DNA from 4 places in the Streptosporangium heterodermiicola genome. Region 2 is predicted to be linked to each of the others. Evidence: riboswitches for the same ligand, from Rfam matches in the RefSeq annotation. Region 2 holds a riboswitch; each other region holds the start of a gene.

Region 1 (4,071 bases), on a different contig from region 2:
TAGTTGCCGCCGCACTTGGCGAAACCGGTGCCGCCGGGGGCCGCGCGGGTGTACTCGGTGGAGAGCCAGACCGTGACGGCCTTGCCCCCGCCGAAGTAGGCCGCCGCCGGAGAGGCGATGACCATGTACTTGTAGGTCCTGGACGGGTAGTTGACGCCGAGCGCCGGCTGCGTCGCGATCATGAAGGGGCGCAGGTAGAGGCTGTGTCCCGGCGTGGTCGGGACCCACTCGCGGTCGGTCTGGACGAGCAGCTCCAGCGACTCGACGAACGTCTCCTCGGGCAGCTCGGGCATCGCCATCCGCGCCGCCGAGGTGTTGAAGCGCGCGGCGTTGGCCTCCGGCCGGAAGGTCACGATCGTGCCGTTCTCCTGGCGGTAGGCCTTGAGCCCCTCGAAAAGCTCCTGCGCGTAGTGGAAGACCGACGTCGCGGGGTCGAGGCTGAGCGGGCCGTACGGCACGAGTTCGGCGTCGTGCCAGCCCTGCCCCTCGGTGTAGTCGATCGAGATCATGTGGTCGGTGAAGACCTGCCCGAACCCGGGGCTCGCCAGTACCTGCTCGCGCTCTGCCGCGGTGCGAGCGTGGTCGGAGAGCTGCACGTCGAAGCTGAGCTTCTGAGCGGTGGTCATCGCACGGATCCTTCTCTTGGTGTCTGGCTTACCCTTGGGTCCATTCTGCGTCGGACCGGGTAACGGGAAACTACTCCATCCATGCCGAAAACCGGCACTGCTGGAGAAACAAAAACGCGCCTGGCGGCTCGGGTGAGCCGCCAGGCGCGTCGGGGTCGAGGAGGGCGGCTTCCTCAGCCGGCTACTCGGGCGGTGATGTCGTCGCCGATCTCGCGGGTGGTCCGGCCGGCCCGGCCGGTCAGCCGCTCGACCAGGTCGTCGGCGACGGCCCGCTCGACCCTGGCGGCCTCGGCGGCCAGGCCCAGGTGATCGAGGAGCATGGCGATCGACAGGATCGTGGCGGTCGGGTCGGCCTTGCCCTGGCCCGCGATGTCGGGGGCGCTGCCGTGAACCGGCTCGAACATGCTCGGCGCGGTGCGGTCGGGGTTGACGTTGCCGCTCGCCGCGAGGCCGATGCCACCGGCGATCGCCGCGCCGATGTCGGTGAGGATGTCGCCGAAGAGGTTGTCGGTGACGATCACGTCGAAGCGCTCGGGCTGGCTGACGAAGAACATCGAGGCCGCGTCGACGTGGCAGTAGTCGGTCTGGACGTCGGGATACTCCAGGCCGACGCGGTCGAAGGTGCGGGCCCAGAGGTCACCGGCGTAGGTGAGCACGTTGGTCTTGTGGACCAGGGTCAGCTTCCCGCGGGGGCGGCCCTGCGCCTTGTCGAAGGCGTAGCGCACGACGCGCTCGACGCCGTACGCGGTGTTCAGAGACTCCTGGGTGGCGATCTCGTGCGGCGTGCCCCGGCGCATGACGCCACCCGCGCCGGCGTACGGACCCTCGGTGCCCTCGCGGACGACGATCATGTCGATGTCCTCGGGGCGGGCCCTGCCCAGCGGCGTCTCGACGCCGGGGAAGAGCTTGACCGGGCGGAGGTTCACGTAGTGGTCGAGCCGGAAGCGGAGCTTGAGCAGCAGGTCGCGCTCCAGGATGCCCGGGGGCACGCTGGGGTCGCCGACCGCGCCGAGCAGGATCGCGTCGTATCCGCGCAGCTCGTCGAGGACCGTGTCGGGCAGGGTCTCGCCGGTCTCGTGGTAGCGCTTGGCGCCGAGGTCGTAGGTGGTGGTCTCCACCTTCGTGCCGACCGCTTCGAGGACCTTCAGCCCCTCGGTGACGACCTCGACTCCGATTCCGTCCCCGGGGATGACCGCCAGGCGAATGTTACGCGAATCCATGCAGGCACCTTACCGGTCCGTCTCGGTGATCGAACAACGGTCTCATCCTCCGGACACGCTCGCCCGTCGGACCCCCTGATCGTTTTGTCCATTTTTGCTTCCTATTGACCGTTTCGTGAGGTTTGGTTATGGTCCTCCCATTCACATCAATGCCTAATCCGTACGGGCCATCCCCTTACCGGGCCCGCACGGAGCCGGGGAACCACTCTTTACGGGATCTACCTGGCCTCGGGAACCCCGCTCCTCCCCCGGAGCGCCGTTCCCGGCCGTCGTCAGGTGGATTCCTTGGGGCGAATCAGCGCGTTCTCGCGCCGTAGGGCGGCCTCCACGCCCGAGCCCGACAGCTCACCCGGCCGGCCTTATGGAAGGAATCATCCTGTCCGGCACAGTTCTCCCCCGCGTCCTGTCCATCTCCGCCTCCATGATCGTCGTCGGCGCCGCGGTGTGCGCGACCTCACCCGCCGCCCTGGCCGCCTCCCCGCCCCCCGCCCCCGGGCCCGCCGCGCTCAACACCCCCGCGCTGAGAGAGGCCCTGAAGGCCGTGGCCGTCAGGCCCGCCTGGCAGAAAGCCGTGAAGTGGGCCCTGTCCAAGCAGGGAACGCCCTACGTCTGGGGCGGCACCGGCCACGGCGGCTTCGACTGCTCCGGCCTGGTGCTCCGCGCCTACGGCGCCGCCGGGATCAAGCTCCCCCGCGTCACCAACGACCAGTACGCCGCCTTCTCCAAGAAGATCGCCTGGAAGAATCTCAAGCCCGGTGACCTGGTCTTCTTCAGCGGCCTCGGCCACGTCGGCATGATCACGAAACCCGGCTACATGGTGCACGCCCCGCAGACCGGCGACGTGGTCAAGGAGGAGAAACTCGACTCCTGGCGCCGCGAGTCCTTCGCCGGCGCGGTGCGCCCCGACCCGCAGGGTGTTCAGCTGGCCAAGCGGGTCGAGCTCGCGACCGAGACCGTGACCGGCGGATGAGACACGCCGGCGGATCACCGCCGGGAGACAGTGGAGACCCCGGCGGCGAGAACGGGTTCAGCGGGTGGGGACACCACCGTTGTCCCTGCGGTCCAGAGCGGTCTGGAGCGCGTCGGCGGCCTCGTCCTCGGTCTCGTCGGGACGGTTCCAGGGATACATGTCGTACATGGCGAATCTCGTCTCGGTCGCATGCCAGCAAGGAAGGTGGTCGAGACTCCGGTCGGGACTCCGACCAGGCCTGATGTCGCGGGTCCGGATCACGGACCGGCGGCGGGGGCTTGGAGCCGGCACGCGCCACGACACCGCGGCGAGTCGCCGGCCTGCCCCTGTCAGGCCTCGCCGCGGCAGGTAGGAATTACGAGAACCTGGCGCATTTCACTCCAGGTTACCCGGCGGTGGAAACACCGTCTCGTCCGGCGTACACACTTCTCACATGCTGAGACGAGAGGTGGCCGCCGCCCCGGTCTCCGGGGTGGCGGCCACCTGGGCTTTTCCGGCTAGTCGGCCAGGTCGACCGAGCGGCCGCTGTCGGCGCCGATCTCCGAGCCGATCTGGTCGATCACCTCGGCCGGGATGGCGGTGTCGACGGTGAGCGCGATGAGCGCCTTGCCGCCCTTGACGTCACGGGCCACCTGCATCGAGGCGATGTTGATCGAGTGGTCGCCGAGGATGCGGCCGACCACGCCGACGATGCCGGGGCGGTCGGTGTAGGTGAAGAACGACAGGTGGTCGGTCGGCTCGATCTCCATCTGGTAGCCGTTGACCTCGACGATCTTCGTGATCTGCCTCGGCCCGGCCAGGGTGCCGGAGACCGAGATCGCGCGGCCGTCGGCGAGGACGCCGCGGACCGTCACGACGTTGCGCCAGTCGGGGCTCTCGGAGCTGGTGATCAGCTCGACCGACACGCCGCGGTCCTTGGCCAGCAGCGGGGCGTTGACGTAGGTGACCGAGTCCTCGACCACGTCGGTGAAGACGCCCTTGAGCGCGGCCAGCTCCAGCACGCGGACGTCGTGGGAGGCGATCTCGCCGCGCACCTCGACGTCGAGCTTGGTGGCGACCTCGCCCGCGAGGGCGGTGAACACCCGGCCGAGCTTCTCGGCCAGCGGCAGGCCCGGCTTGACGTCCTCGGCGACGGCGCCGCCCTGGACGTTGACCGCGTCCGGCACGAACTCCCCGGCGAGCGCGAGCTTCACGCTGCGCGCGACCTGGGTGCCGGCCTTCTCCTGGGCCTCGTGGGTGGAGGCGCCGAGGTGCG
Region 2 (4,071 bases):
CGGGCAGGGCGGCGGAGGGTGGGTACCCACCCGGTTCCGTTCTCCGCGATACCGATAATTTTTGCCTGGACCAGGGCAGAACTGTCCCTCGGGGTGGTTGACAGGCCAAAATTGGTCCGTGGTCAGGATCGGATCGGTAGAGATGAGCGATTGCGAGAGCGAGCGACTTCCGCCAGTTCTGGGCCAGCTGTTCGCCGACGAAGCCGACAGGGCCAACGGAGCCGACAGGGCAGACGGGAGCGAGGGCGGCGACGGGACCGGGGAGGGCGCGGGCAGGAGGCTCTCGGTGGAGCTGCCGCCGGGGGACGTGGTGTGGCCCGACCCCGGTTACGCTCAGCTCGCCGTCCGTCGCCGTCCGGCGTTCTGGCTCAGCGAGGTGGCGGTCTCCGGCGAGTACTGGGCCCGGCTGAGGGCCCAGCACGAGCGGTCGGGCCTGTGGCCGGTGCTGCTTGAGGACTCCGTCCAGCCCTGGTCGGCCGGCCAGATCGCCCCGGACACGGCCGGGCAGATCGACAACTACCACGCCGCCGCGTTCATGGCCGAGGTGTGGTCCGACTGGATCGCCAGGGCCAACGCCGACCAGCTGGAGCTGCTCGACCCCTTCGGTCCCGAGTGTCCGGGACCGGCCCCCTCGGGCAGGCTCGCCGCCGATCCCGGCGTGGTCGCCGACTGGTACGCCGGTCTGGTGGCCGAGCGCAGGACCCCGCTCGGGCTCGTCGCGGTCGAGCGCGGGGCCGACGCCCTCGCCGTCATGGGCTGGCAGGGCGCCCTGAACCACAACGAGTGGATGGTCCCGCTCGCGGCCGTCGTGCGGAGCTGGGAGGACAGGTTCGGGGTACGGGTGGTCGGGATGGGCTTCAACACCCTCGACCTCAGCGTCGCCGCGCCCCCGACGACCTCGGAGCACGCCCTGCACGTCGCCGCTGAGCACTGGACGTTCTGCCCCGACAGCATCATCCAGGGGGCGGGGAACCTCATCGACTACGCCGAGCAGATCAAGGGCAGGAACGCCTGGTCGTTCTGGTGGGACTGAACGGGGCGGGGCCCGGCGGGCGTGGTGTCCCGGGACGGGGATCGGCCGGTGTGGGCTCGACCCGCGAGGCGTGATTCCCCCCGTACGGGACCCGTGGGCGCGACGTCCCGGGATGAGGCCCGGAAACGGGGCCGGGGCGGGGTTCCGGAGGCGATCCTCGACATGGGGGAGACATCCGTGCTGGTAGGACGGTTGTTGGCCTGATGGGGCGATCGATGAGGCTTCCTTGAAGGTTGTAGGTAGATCTTCTGGGGTTTTCATGGTGTTTGCTTTGCTTTGTCCGGTTTTGGTGGGTAGTGTCCACAGTTATCGGTAGGCGACCTGCCCTTCACAAGAGGGAGCGGCCGGCCGACGTCGAATCCCGAGGGCCCCTACGGGCTCCGGAGCCGGGGAACCACTTTTCCGGGGTGAATCCGCCGCGACCGCGCGGCGATAGGGCAACTCCACCGCCCGAACCCGTCAGCTAACCCGGTAGACGAGATGGAGAGGAGATCCCCTCATGGATCACCGCGTCACCACGTCGGTGCACCCCGTGTCCGTGCCGACCACCTGACTTTTCTTCCCCCCGACATCCCCCGTCCCCCCGACCCTCTCGCCGCCCCGATCGCGGCAGCTTCCAGATCGTGCTCCGCGTAGCGATTGCCTGAGATTCCGGCTACGCCCCCTTTTCCGACGAGCGCGTCCCCGCCAGTGCACCCCCTTCGGTGTGTCGCACATGGCTGCCCCGTTCCCTCGCGAAAGAGCCTTTTCTCCATGCGCCCCTTCTTTGGTATGCACAAGAACGGCCTGAGCAAGTCCACCTGGCAGAACGACAATCCTCGCGGCAAGCGTCTCGCGGCCGCCGCCCTGGTCGGTGCGAGCGTCCTCGCCTCCGCCGGTGTCGCCCTGGCGCTGCCCGCCACCACCTGCTTCGCCGCCACCGCCGACCCCGAGGTCGGCGTGGCGAAGGCCAGTGCCGAGACCGTCCTCCTCCAGGGCGCGACCACGGCCTCCTACTTCTGGGACGACTCCTCCGGCCGGGCCGGTGACACCGGTCTGCCCGCGAGCGGCAGGCCGATGCAGAAGGGCATGATCGCCAGCCCGAGCTGGCCCCTGCTCACCGAGGGCTACCTCATCTACAAGGGCAAGAAGGCCAAGTTCTTCGTCGGCGACCGCGGTCCCGGCTCGCCCTCGAACCAGGGCATCATGATCGACATCGACGCCAAGACCTTCGCCGACCTGACCGGTGGAACGTTCAACGCCGGCACGCTCGGCGTGGACGGCAACGGCGGCATGGGCCACATCGACATCAAGTACGTGGTCACCAAGTGGGGCGGCGGTACGGGGATCAAGAACCACCCCGTCGCGTTCTCCACCGGCGCCTGGAGCCGCAGGGACAACAGCCCGGCCAAGCCCCCGACGGTCGTCTTCGCCAAGGCCCAGGAACTGGGCATAGGCGTGCAGACCCAGCTGGCGAGCGCCGCGGTGCGGCCGTGGGCCGGCAAGCCCAAGGTCATGGTCGAGCCCGCCTCCCTGCACACCCCGGCGGGCGTGGCCGTCGCCGGCGCCCGCGCCGCCGGGATCGGCGCCGGGAAGAACTGAGCCGGAGGTCGCGCCCCGCCGGAGTTCCCCCGCTCCGACTCTCTTTGGCGGGGCCCCGGCCATGGCCCTCCCGGGGGAGATCCCACCCCGCCGGTGGCCGGCTTTCCCCCGAATGGCATTCTGTCCCGCGTAACCAGCAAGGACGGTAGGAGCGCCATGACTCTGCGGGCCCCGGCGAACGGCATCGAGATCGCCTACGAAACCTTCGGCTTCCCGGGGGCCCGGCCCCTCCTGCTGATCACGGGCCTCGGTTGCCAGATGATCCAGTGGGACGAGAGGTTCTGCGCGCTGCTCGCGGATCGCGGGTACCACGTGGTGCGTTTCGACAACCGCGACAGCGGCGAGAGCACCCACCTGGGCGAGGCGGGGACGCCCGCCCTCGACGGGAGCGGAGAGGTCCCCTACCTGCTGGGCGACATGGCCGACGACTCCGCCGGGCTGCTCGACGCGCTCGGCTGGGACACGGCTCACGTGGTCGGCCTCTCGATGGGCGGGATGATCGCGCAGTCACTCGCGATCCGCCACCCGCACCGGGTGCGCAGCCTCACCTCGATCATGTCCACCCCGAGCCCGGGGGCTGCCCTGCTGACCGACCCCGACGTGCTCATGCCGGCCTTCACGCCCGACCGCGAGAGCGCGATCCGGCGGGCCCTCGACAACTGCGCGGCAGTCGGCTCGCCCGGCTACCCGTTCGACCGGGAGTGGAACGCCGAGATCGCCGGGCTGGGCTACGACCGGTCGTACGACCCGGCGGGCACGGCCAGGCAGGTGGCCGCGATCATGGCCTCCGGCGACCGCGCGCCCCGGCTCAAGGAGCTCGCGGTCCCGGCTCTCGTGCTGCACGGGGAGGACGACCCGCTCGTCCCGCTGCCCGCCGGGATCGCCACGGCCGACGCGATCCCCGGCGCCCGGCTGATCACCTTCCCGGGCATGGGCCACGACCTGCCCGCCGAGCTCTGGCCCGCCTTCGTCGACGCGATCGACGAGCTCACCACCGCCGCCGACTCCGGGCGTTGACCTCCGGCCTTTCAGGTGAAGCTCCGGAACGGCCCGGGGAGGCCCGGGGAGGCCCGGGGAAGCTCGGGGAGGGCTCCGGTGCGGTCCGTGCCTCCCGGGGCGCGGGCCGCACCGGAGGATCACACTTCGAGCTTCTCCTCGATGCCGCGCAGGACGTGCCGCGCGAGCGCGAGGTTGGCCCGGTTCCGGTCGAGAGCCAGGTAGAGGAACAGCCCTTTGCCGCTCCGGCCCGAGATCGGGCGGATGATGTGGTACTGCGTACCGAGCGTGATGAGGATGTCCTCGATGCCGTCCTTGAGGCCGAGCGACTCCATGGTCCGCAGCTTGGCCTTGACGACCTCGGTGTTGCCCGCGGCCGCCACCTGGAGGTCGAGGTCCTTGGACCCGCCGAGCGCGCCCAGCGCCATCCCGCTGTTGTAGTCGACGACGACCGAGCCGAT
Region 3 (4,071 bases), on a different contig from region 2:
TCATGCGGTTTCGTAAATGGAGAGGCGGCCCGGCGGGCCCGCCGGGCGTCGGCCACGGGGTCATGACCCGGTGACTCCCGTGTCGTGATGGGCGAACCGCGACAGGTGGGAGCGGAGTGAGGGAACAGCCTCGGCCGTCCACCACTCGTCGGGGACGTCCACCGTCTCCACGGCGACACCCCTGGCCGAGAGCAGGACTCGCAGGGAGGTGACCGCGGTGGACGGCAGGCTGAGCACCCGCTGCTCGGCGGCGAGCCCGCGCAGGGTCATCTCGGCGGGGGTCCCGCCGTCGTAGACGGTGATCCCCGGCTGCTCCCCGACCCGGACGAGATCGTCGGGATCCTCGCGGCGGTGCGGGAAGTAGGCCACCGGACCGGCCGAACCGAGCCCGGCGAGCCAGGTGAAGTAGCGGTCGCGGTGGATCAGGCCGTTGCGGACCAGCGAGGTGCCGAGGACGACGGTGCGCTCCTCGGGGCGGGGCGCGCGCAGCGGCTGGGACCGCAGCCAGGCGAAGTCGTGGGTGACCAGCTCGGCTCCCCCGGCGCGTACGGCCTTCGCCAGGTCGGGGGGCACGGGCAGCGCGGTGAAGATCGACAGCCGTCCCGAGCGGGCGGCGGCGCGCAGCCTGAGCCCGGCCGCCGCGCCGAGGGCGGTCCTGAGCCTTCCGACCTTCGCCCTCGCCCGCAGCAAGGGTGTTCCCAGCCTGCCGGTGAGCAGTTCCAGGAGCCTGATGGTGGCGAGCCCGTCGTCGACGATCACGATCCGGCCGGGGAGCGCGGTGAGCCAGCGGAACTGGACCTTGCCGGAGAAGGCGTCGCCCACCACCCAGGTCTCCCCCCGGCGCGGCCGGGGCATGTCCGGCCTGGCCGCGGTGAGCTCCAGCCCGCTCGGCAGGGTGAGACGGCCCAGCTCGCGGCCCGTCACGGCCAGCGGGCGGAGTTTCGCCCTGGGCACGAGATGGCTGCGGGCGCCGAGCAGCCCGGCGTGGTGGGCCTCCACCGCGCAGAGCATCTGCAGCGGTGACTCCACCCAGGCAACGGCCGAACCCTGATCCCGCGCGTGGTCTCGGCCGTCCTCCACGCCGGGCGATGACCCGTTCACGACTGCCACAACCTAACCCGGTGTCCTTAAGCGCCCGGGAACTGCGGGTGAACAGCCGACCACGCGCGCTTGATGATGATCGTCCGGTCTTTACCCGCGTGCGCGACGAGGCCTGGGGGAAAGCGCGTTCCTTTGCCCGACACCTTTACCTTCGCGGGGCCGCGGAGCCCCGTCGAGCGCGTCTCTTTACCTTCCGGGCGGCGAGGCCTGCCCGCCTCCCTCTGCCGCGTCCCTGAGCTGCGAAAACTCTTCTGGACACGGGCCCGGAGCAGCCGGATCCGGCACGTCGGCTCCGGCCCTTCATGGGAGAACCCCTACCATCCGAATACTTTTTACCATCGAAAACCTGTTCGATACTTGACCGAGTGCGTCACCCCCCGGCCGGAGCCTCACCCGTGCGTCACAGCCCCCTCCGGCCGGCAACTCGCGGGCGGGTCCGGAAAATCCGGATCGCCGTGGAGACAGGGGGTCCCGGTCCCGGCGGGGTGTCCTCCCGCCCCGCCGGGGAGGGGCGTGGCCGGGGCCGCCTCACCCCACCCCTCAGTCGGACGGCACCGTGCAACACCTCCCCGGTTCGGACGTATTCCCAAGCCAGGGCAATATGTCCTACTTGTAATCGTCTGTCCCCCTGACGTACCTTCGTCCTATTCATGGCAATTGCCTAGGTCTATCCAGGTCTGTGCATTGCCGTCACATTGCCCGACCGTGTCCCACCCGGCGGAGACCTTTCCGCCGACGGTGAGCACGGCCGCCGAATCCGCGAGGTCTGCGGAACCGGGGAACCACGTTCCTGGGGTGAATCAGCGCACCTGTGCGCCGTAGGGCACTTCCCAGCCCGAACCCGTCAGCTAACCCGGTAGGCGGAATGGAAGCGAAGCAAGGAGTCGAACCCCCGTATGACCCATCGCCTCATCTCCACTCCCCGCGCGGCATGCGCCATCATGGGCGCGTGCGTCGCCCTGGCGACCGGCACCACCGGCACCGCACTGGCCGACGGCCACGGCGTCGTGAACGCCCCGCCCGTCGACACCCAGGCGCAGGCCTCCAAGGTCGCGAAGACCCCCCTGCAGATCGTGGCCGAGAGGCTCCCCAAGGTCTCCGCGGCGAAGGTCCTGGACATCGCCTCCAAGCAGATCGGCGTCCGCGAGAACGCCCAGGGCGGCGGCACCAAGTTCCACTCCTGGTACATGTCGAGCCCCCGGGCCAAGGAGACCCTCGCCCGCGACGGCGGCAGTACCGTGTACGACTACGCCAACGCCCCCTGGTGCGCGATGTTCGTCTCCTGGGTCGGCGAGATGGCCGGCATCCGCCCCACCATGGGCTGGGACGCCTACACCGTGGCCCACGCCAAGTGGTTCAAGAACAACGGGCACTGGGGCACCATCCCCACCCCCGGCGCCGTCGTCTACTTCGACTGGGCCGGCGGCAAGACCATCGACGGCATCGACCACGTCGGCTTCGTGAAGAAGGACAACGGGGACGGCACGATCACCACGATCGAGGGCAACACCGGCAACGGCGACGTCGAGCAGCGCGTCCGGCCCGTCTCCCAGGTCGTCGGCTACGGCTACCCCGTCTACTCCAACTGACCCGCCCCCGCCACCCGCACCCGTCCTCCCCTGCGGCGCGGGCGTCCCGGCCCCCCGCCGGTGAACGGCGGCCCGGTCCACACGCTCCCGGGGGCGTCGCCCGAACAGGCGACGCCCCCGGGAGCGTTCCGCGTCCCCCCTCCCCCCGGGAGCGTCCCGCGCCCCCTCGCCCGATCCCGGGAGCGTTACGTGTCCCCCTCTCCCGACTTCCGGGAGCGTTCCGCACCTCCCCCCTCGTCCCTCCCCGGGAACGTCCCCCCCTCCCCTGGCTCCGATGGCGTCTCCTCGCCCCCTCCCCCGGCCCGGCTCCGGTGGCCGGGGTCCCTCGCCGCCCTCCCCGACCCCCTCCTGACACCCTCTTGACAGCCCTCAGCGGGCGCCCGCCGAGGGAGCCACCCTCGACCCCGATCGGCGTCCCCCGCCCCCGCGCGGACACGAAATGCCCCGACTGTATGTCCGTGAGATGGGAGCGCTCCCAATCATCTTGATGAGATCTTTGTGCAGGTTTGGTACCAATAGTCCTGCCTAAAACGGCCGGATGTAACGGTTGAGTTTCGGCATATTGACGTCCCGGTTGCCCATCGTCCACTCTTCGTGGGAGCGCTCCCAAAGCACATTGAGGAACGACCTCGTCACGAGGACCGCGTTTGTCGGGGACCGGTCCGCGATGTCGCCTCCCAATGATTCGGGCGACCACCTGAGAGGGGTCCGGAATGTTGAACAACAAGCGGCACGGCAGGCTCGCCGCCGTCGCGGTCATGGCGGCCACCGCCCTGGCCGTCACGTCGTGCAGCTCCAGCGAGCCCGCCACGCCCGCCGCGAACGGCGGCTCCGCCGCGGCGGCCGAGCCGGTGACCATCACCGTGCACACCTTCGGCGGCGGCGAGAACTTCGGCTACGACAAGGCCGTGGAGACGTGGAACGCGGCGCACCCGAACATCCAGGTCAAGTACCAGAACCTGACCGACCGGTTCGAGGACGTCTACCTCCCGCAGCTGCTACAGCGCCTGCAGGCCAACAGCGGCGCGGCCGACATCATCGCCCTGGACGAGGGCGCGATGGGCCTCATGAAGGCCCGCCCGCAGTTCTTCACCGACCTCGCCGAGTACGGGCTGGACAGCCGCAAGGCCGACTTCCCCGCGGCGAAGTGGGACAACGGCATCAACGCCGACAACAAGCTCTTCGCCCTGGGCACCGACATCGGCGGCATGACCATGTGCTACCGCAAGGACCTGTTCGAGAAGGCGGGCCTGCCCACCGGGCGCGAGGAGGTCGGCAAGCTCTGGCCGGACTGGAACGCCTTCAAGGCGATCGGCGAGAAGTTCAAGGCGGCCAACCCCGGCAAGGGTGACCCGAAGTTCCTCGACGGCCCCAACACCCT
Region 4 (4,071 bases), on a different contig from region 2:
CCAGTACAGCGGTTCCGCCTCGGGCAACGCCCGCGCCGCCCTGCAGTTCGCCTTCGCCCAGGTCGGCAAGCCCTACCAGTACGGTGGCACGGGCCCCGGCGGCTGGGACTGCTCCGGCCTGGTCCAGGGCGCCTGGCGCAGCGGGGGGGTCAGCCTCCCCCGCACGACCTGGGAGCAGTGGAGCTGGGGCGCGAGCCGCAAGGTCTCGCTGAGCGAGCTCCAGCCGGGCGACCTCATCTTCAGCGAGGGTCTCGGCCACGTCAGCATGTACGCGGGCAACGGCCAGATCGTGCACGCCCCGCAGACCGGCGACGTCGTCAAGGTCGTCCCGCTGTCCGCCTACGGCCGTCGCATCGTCGGAGCCGTCCGCCCCTGACCCCGTGTGGCGGGCCCCGGCCTTCCCGGGCCGTCCCGGCCCGCCTCGCGCCGGAGGGGCGCATCTCGCGAGGACGGGCTCTCCGCCCTTGAGCGCTTCCTGTCCTGCGAGCACGCGCGACGACCACGCCGAGCATCCGCGCACCGGGTACGGCACCTTCGGGTGGCTGCTCGAACCGATGCCCGACGCCGCCGGGTTCGAGATCACCGAGGTGGATTTCCGGCAGTCGATCTACGGCGCCTGCACGCGTGTCAGGCGCTGAGACCGCCCGGCCGGGTCGCCCTGGATCGGTCCATCCGCGAGGTTCAAACCTCGATCGGGAAGATGTGATGAATATTACAAAAATTGCTATTTGTCGGAGTGGTTCCGTTCGTGTGACGAGAGTCATATCTCAATAGCATAAATAGCCATTAAGCAGGGGTAACGGGAAGATCAATAGGACTGGCCGGGCATCCGATTTGGCGAATGCTTTGCCGAAAGTTGGAGATCGGGGTAACTTCTGGCGTCGCGACGTGCAAGCCACGCCGTCGCGGCGAATGTCGGTCTTCGGGCCGGTGTCCCTATAGAAATCCAATCGGCCGCCGTGCCCCCAGCCGGGGGCAGGGCTCATCACGGCGGCCCGCCGAATCCATGCAGCCAGGAGGCATGGAACCGGGGACCCAAAAGGCCCAGCACAGCGTGGCCAGGGGTGAATCGGCGCATTTGCGCCGTAGGGCATCTTCCAAGCCCGAACCCGTCAGCTAACCCGGTAGGCATCAGTGGAAGTCCCAAGGAGAAATCCTGTCTACCACCCCGCACAACCCCCGTCTGTCACGCCTTTTCCGCCTTTCCCTCGGCGGCATCGCCCTCACCCTGACCGCCTCAGCCGGAGCGGTCACCCTGGGGCCCACGGCGGCGCAGGCGGCGGCTGACGGCCCCCCGGAGATACTGGTCAACAGCGCGGCCGGTGTTTCCGAGAAGGCCGAGAGCACCACGAAGACCGCCCCTCAGGCCGGGACCGTGTCCAAGACCGTGTCCAAGACCAAGGCCAAGAGCAAGACCAGGGCGGCACTGCAGAAGGTCCGGGCCGGCAAGGCGGTCTCGGCGGCCAAGAAGCAGATCGGCGATCCGTACCGGTGGGGAGCCTCCGGCCCCGGAGCGTTCGACTGCTCGGGGCTCGTCCGATACGCCTGGCGGAAGGCGGGCGTGTCCCTTCCCAGGATCACGCACAGCCAGTACAGGTCGATCAGGAAGAAGGTCTCGTGGAGCAAGTTGCACCCCGGTGACCTGCTGTTCTTCAGTGGAAAGGGCCATGTCGGCATGTACGTCGGCAAGGGCAGGATGGTCCACTCACCGAGCAGCGGCAAGACGGTCCGTGTCGTGAGGCTGGCGGGCTACTACAGGTCCGCCTTCGCCGGAGCGGTACGGCCCGGGGCCTGAGCCCCGCCCGGAACCCGGGACCCGCGCGTGAGCCAAGGCTCCGTACGGGCCCGGGTTCCGTGCGTGAGTCCTGGGTTCCGGGCGTGAGTACGGCATCCGGGATCCGGGATCCGCGCGTGAGCACCTGTCCAAGCCCCGAGCGCCTGTCTGAGCACGGAAAAGCGGCCCCGGCCCTCCCGCGGGAGGGCCGGGGCCGTTCCATGTCGTTCGAGTACCATCGGCTCGTATGTCCGTCCCGAAAGGGCGCCGCGCCGTGCTCGCCGGGATGCTGGCGCTGATGAGCGCCGGTCCGTTCGCCGGGACGGGACCCCTCCTGGCCGGAGCCGCACCGCTCCCGCCCACCCCCGCCTCCCACCTCTCGTACGGCGCCAGGACGTCCCCTCGCGACCTGTGGCCGGGCGCCGCGGTCATCGTCGGGGGCGAGCACTCCCTCGTGGTCGGGCACGGCGTCCCCGCCGCCGTCCTGCGGGATCTGGCGGCGAGGGCCGACCGGGCCCGCGCGACGATCGCGGCGATCTGGGGGCCGGTCCCCGCGGTGATCCTCTTCCCCGCCACCGACGCCGAGGCCGCGACGCTCGCCGGGGCCGGGAGCACCCACGGACTGGCCGCGATGGCGATCGCGGACCGGGTGATCGTCCTGCCGTCGGGGTACGCCAGGCTCACCGAGACCGGCAGGGACGTGGTGATCACCCACGAGCTCGCCCACGTGGCCACCGGCGCGACCCGCGGCGGCCGGGTGCCGATGTGGCTGTCGGAGGGCTTCGCCGACTACGCGGGCTACCGCGACGCCGGGATCGCGGTGCGCACGGCCGCCGCCGAGCTGGCCGCCGAGGTGCGCTCGGGCGTCCTGCCCGCCAGGCTCCCCGGCCCGGCCGACTTCGCCCCCGGCGCGCCGAGGCTCGCGCAGGCGTACGAGGAGGCGTGGCTCGCCTGCAGGTTCGTCGCGGAGCGCTTCGGGGAGAAGGCGCTGGTGAGGCTCTACGGTAGCGATGTCGGGAGCACGCTCGGCCTGACGGTGGCCGAGTTCACCGGAGCCTGGCGCGACTACCTCAGGAAGGAACTCACGTGACGCTGAGCACGACGGACACGCCCTCGGGCGTGCGGTCGGCGGGGTGGGCGCTGGCCGTGCTGGGGGTGGTCACGCTGGCGGTCGTGGCGTTCACCACGCCCTGGAGGGCGCTGCCCGAGGGGGCCCCGGCCGTCGTTCCCGATCCGGCCCGCGACTTCACCGCCGAGCAGATCACCAGGTCCGAGACGTTCGACGCGCTGGTCAGCCTTCCCGGTTACCTGTCGCTCGGCCTGACGCTGCTCGTGGCGGGGGTGCTGGTGGCCACCCCGCTGGGCGCGCGGCTCGCCGACCGGCTGCCGGGGCCGTGGTGGCTGCGGGCGCTCCTCGGCGTGCTGGCGCTGTCGGTGGCCGTGGCGATCCTGCGGTGGCCCCTGGGGATGTGGTCGGAGGGCTACCTGCGCGAGTTCGGGCTGTCCACCCAGGCCTGGCCCGCCTGGGCGGCCGACCGGGCGAAGAGCACCGGCATCGGCACCGCGCTGAACGCGATCATGGTGCTGGCGGTGATCGCGCTGGCGCGGCGCTACCGGCGCTGGTGGATCCCCGCGGCGGGCGGGGCGTTCGTCCTGACCGTGGCCGCCTCCTTCGCCTACCCGGTGCTCATCGAGCCGGTCTTCAACGACTTCAGGCCGCTGGAGGCGGGGCGGCTTCGCGACGACCTGCTCGCCATGGCCGCCAGGGACGGCGTGCCGGTCGAGAACGTGCTCGTCGCCGACGCCTCCCGGCGGACCACCGCGCTCAACGCGTACGTCTCCGGATTCGGCGCGACCCGCAGGATCGTGGTCTACGACACGCTGCTCCGCGCCCCCGCCGACGAGGTGGAGCTGGTGGTCGCGCACGAGCTGGGCCACGCCAAGGCGGGCGACGTGCTGTCGGGCACGCTCGTCGGCGGCCTGGGCGCGGCGTTCGGGGCGTGCCTGCTCTACGCGGTGACCTCGGCGGGGGTCGTACGGCGCGGGACGGGGGTCACCTCGCTCGGCGACCCGAGGGCGGTGGGCCTGGTCATGGGGCTGCTGAGCCTGGCCACGGTCCTGTCGGGACCGGCCCAGAACCTGGTGAGCAGGCAGATCGAGGCCCGCGCGGACGTGCACGCGCTGGACCTGACCAGGGACCCGGCGACGTTCGTCGCCATGCAGAAACGACTGGCGGCTACCAATATTTCGGATTTATCCCCCGATCTGGTCGAATATGTACTTTATGCATCTCATCC

What was found. Region 2 has a riboswitch for cyclic di-AMP ahead of ACSC1Q_RS13335 (hypothetical protein). Riboswitches for the same ligand answer to the same signal wherever they lie in the genome.
Region 1: linked by a shared signal. The riboswitch ahead of ACSC1Q_RS19365 (C40 family peptidase) and the one ahead of ACSC1Q_RS13335 (hypothetical protein) in region 2 are both predicted to bind cyclic di-AMP.
Region 3: linked by a shared signal. The riboswitch ahead of ACSC1Q_RS05690 (CHAP domain-containing protein) and the one ahead of ACSC1Q_RS13335 (hypothetical protein) in region 2 are both predicted to bind cyclic di-AMP.
Region 4: linked by a shared signal. The riboswitch ahead of ACSC1Q_RS02935 (C40 family peptidase) and the one ahead of ACSC1Q_RS13335 (hypothetical protein) in region 2 are both predicted to bind cyclic di-AMP.

Annotation. Positions count from the first base shown of each region.
Region 1 is NZ_JBPJSR010000008.1:197,692-201,762, reverse strand. Features, by position in the region: gene ACSC1Q_RS19375 (branched-chain amino acid aminotransferase) at 1-626, opposite strand, end outside; gene ACSC1Q_RS19370 (3-isopropylmalate dehydrogenase) at 800-1,846, opposite strand; cyclic di-AMP (ydaO/yuaA leader) riboswitch at 1,987-2,220, shown strand; gene ACSC1Q_RS19365 (C40 family peptidase) at 2,208-2,816, shown strand; gene serA (phosphoglycerate dehydrogenase) at 3,314-4,071, opposite strand, start outside.
Region 2 is NZ_JBPJSR010000005.1:221,501-225,571, forward strand. Features, by position in the region: gene ACSC1Q_RS13330 (DUF4253 domain-containing protein) at 143-1,033, shown strand; cyclic di-AMP (ydaO/yuaA leader) riboswitch at 1,376-1,526, shown strand; gene ACSC1Q_RS13335 (hypothetical protein) at 1,787-2,614, shown strand; gene ACSC1Q_RS13340 (alpha/beta fold hydrolase) at 2,771-3,631, shown strand; gene ACSC1Q_RS13345 (hypothetical protein) at 3,751-4,071, opposite strand, start outside.
Region 3 is NZ_JBPJSR010000002.1:416,913-420,983, reverse strand. Features, by position in the region: gene ACSC1Q_RS05695 (hypothetical protein) at 61-1,029, opposite strand; cyclic di-AMP (ydaO/yuaA leader) riboswitch at 1,841-1,979, shown strand; gene ACSC1Q_RS05690 (CHAP domain-containing protein) at 1,998-2,690, shown strand; gene ACSC1Q_RS05685 (ABC transporter substrate-binding protein) at 3,404-4,071, shown strand, end outside.
Region 4 is NZ_JBPJSR010000001.1:727,790-731,860, reverse strand. Features, by position in the region: gene ACSC1Q_RS02945 (C40 family peptidase) at 1-376, shown strand, start outside; gene ACSC1Q_RS02940 (hypothetical protein) at 465-638, shown strand; cyclic di-AMP (ydaO/yuaA leader) riboswitch at 987-1,146, shown strand; gene ACSC1Q_RS02935 (C40 family peptidase) at 1,376-1,795, shown strand; gene ACSC1Q_RS02930 (hypothetical protein) at 2,022-2,864, shown strand; gene ACSC1Q_RS02925 (M48 family metallopeptidase) at 2,861-4,071, shown strand, end outside.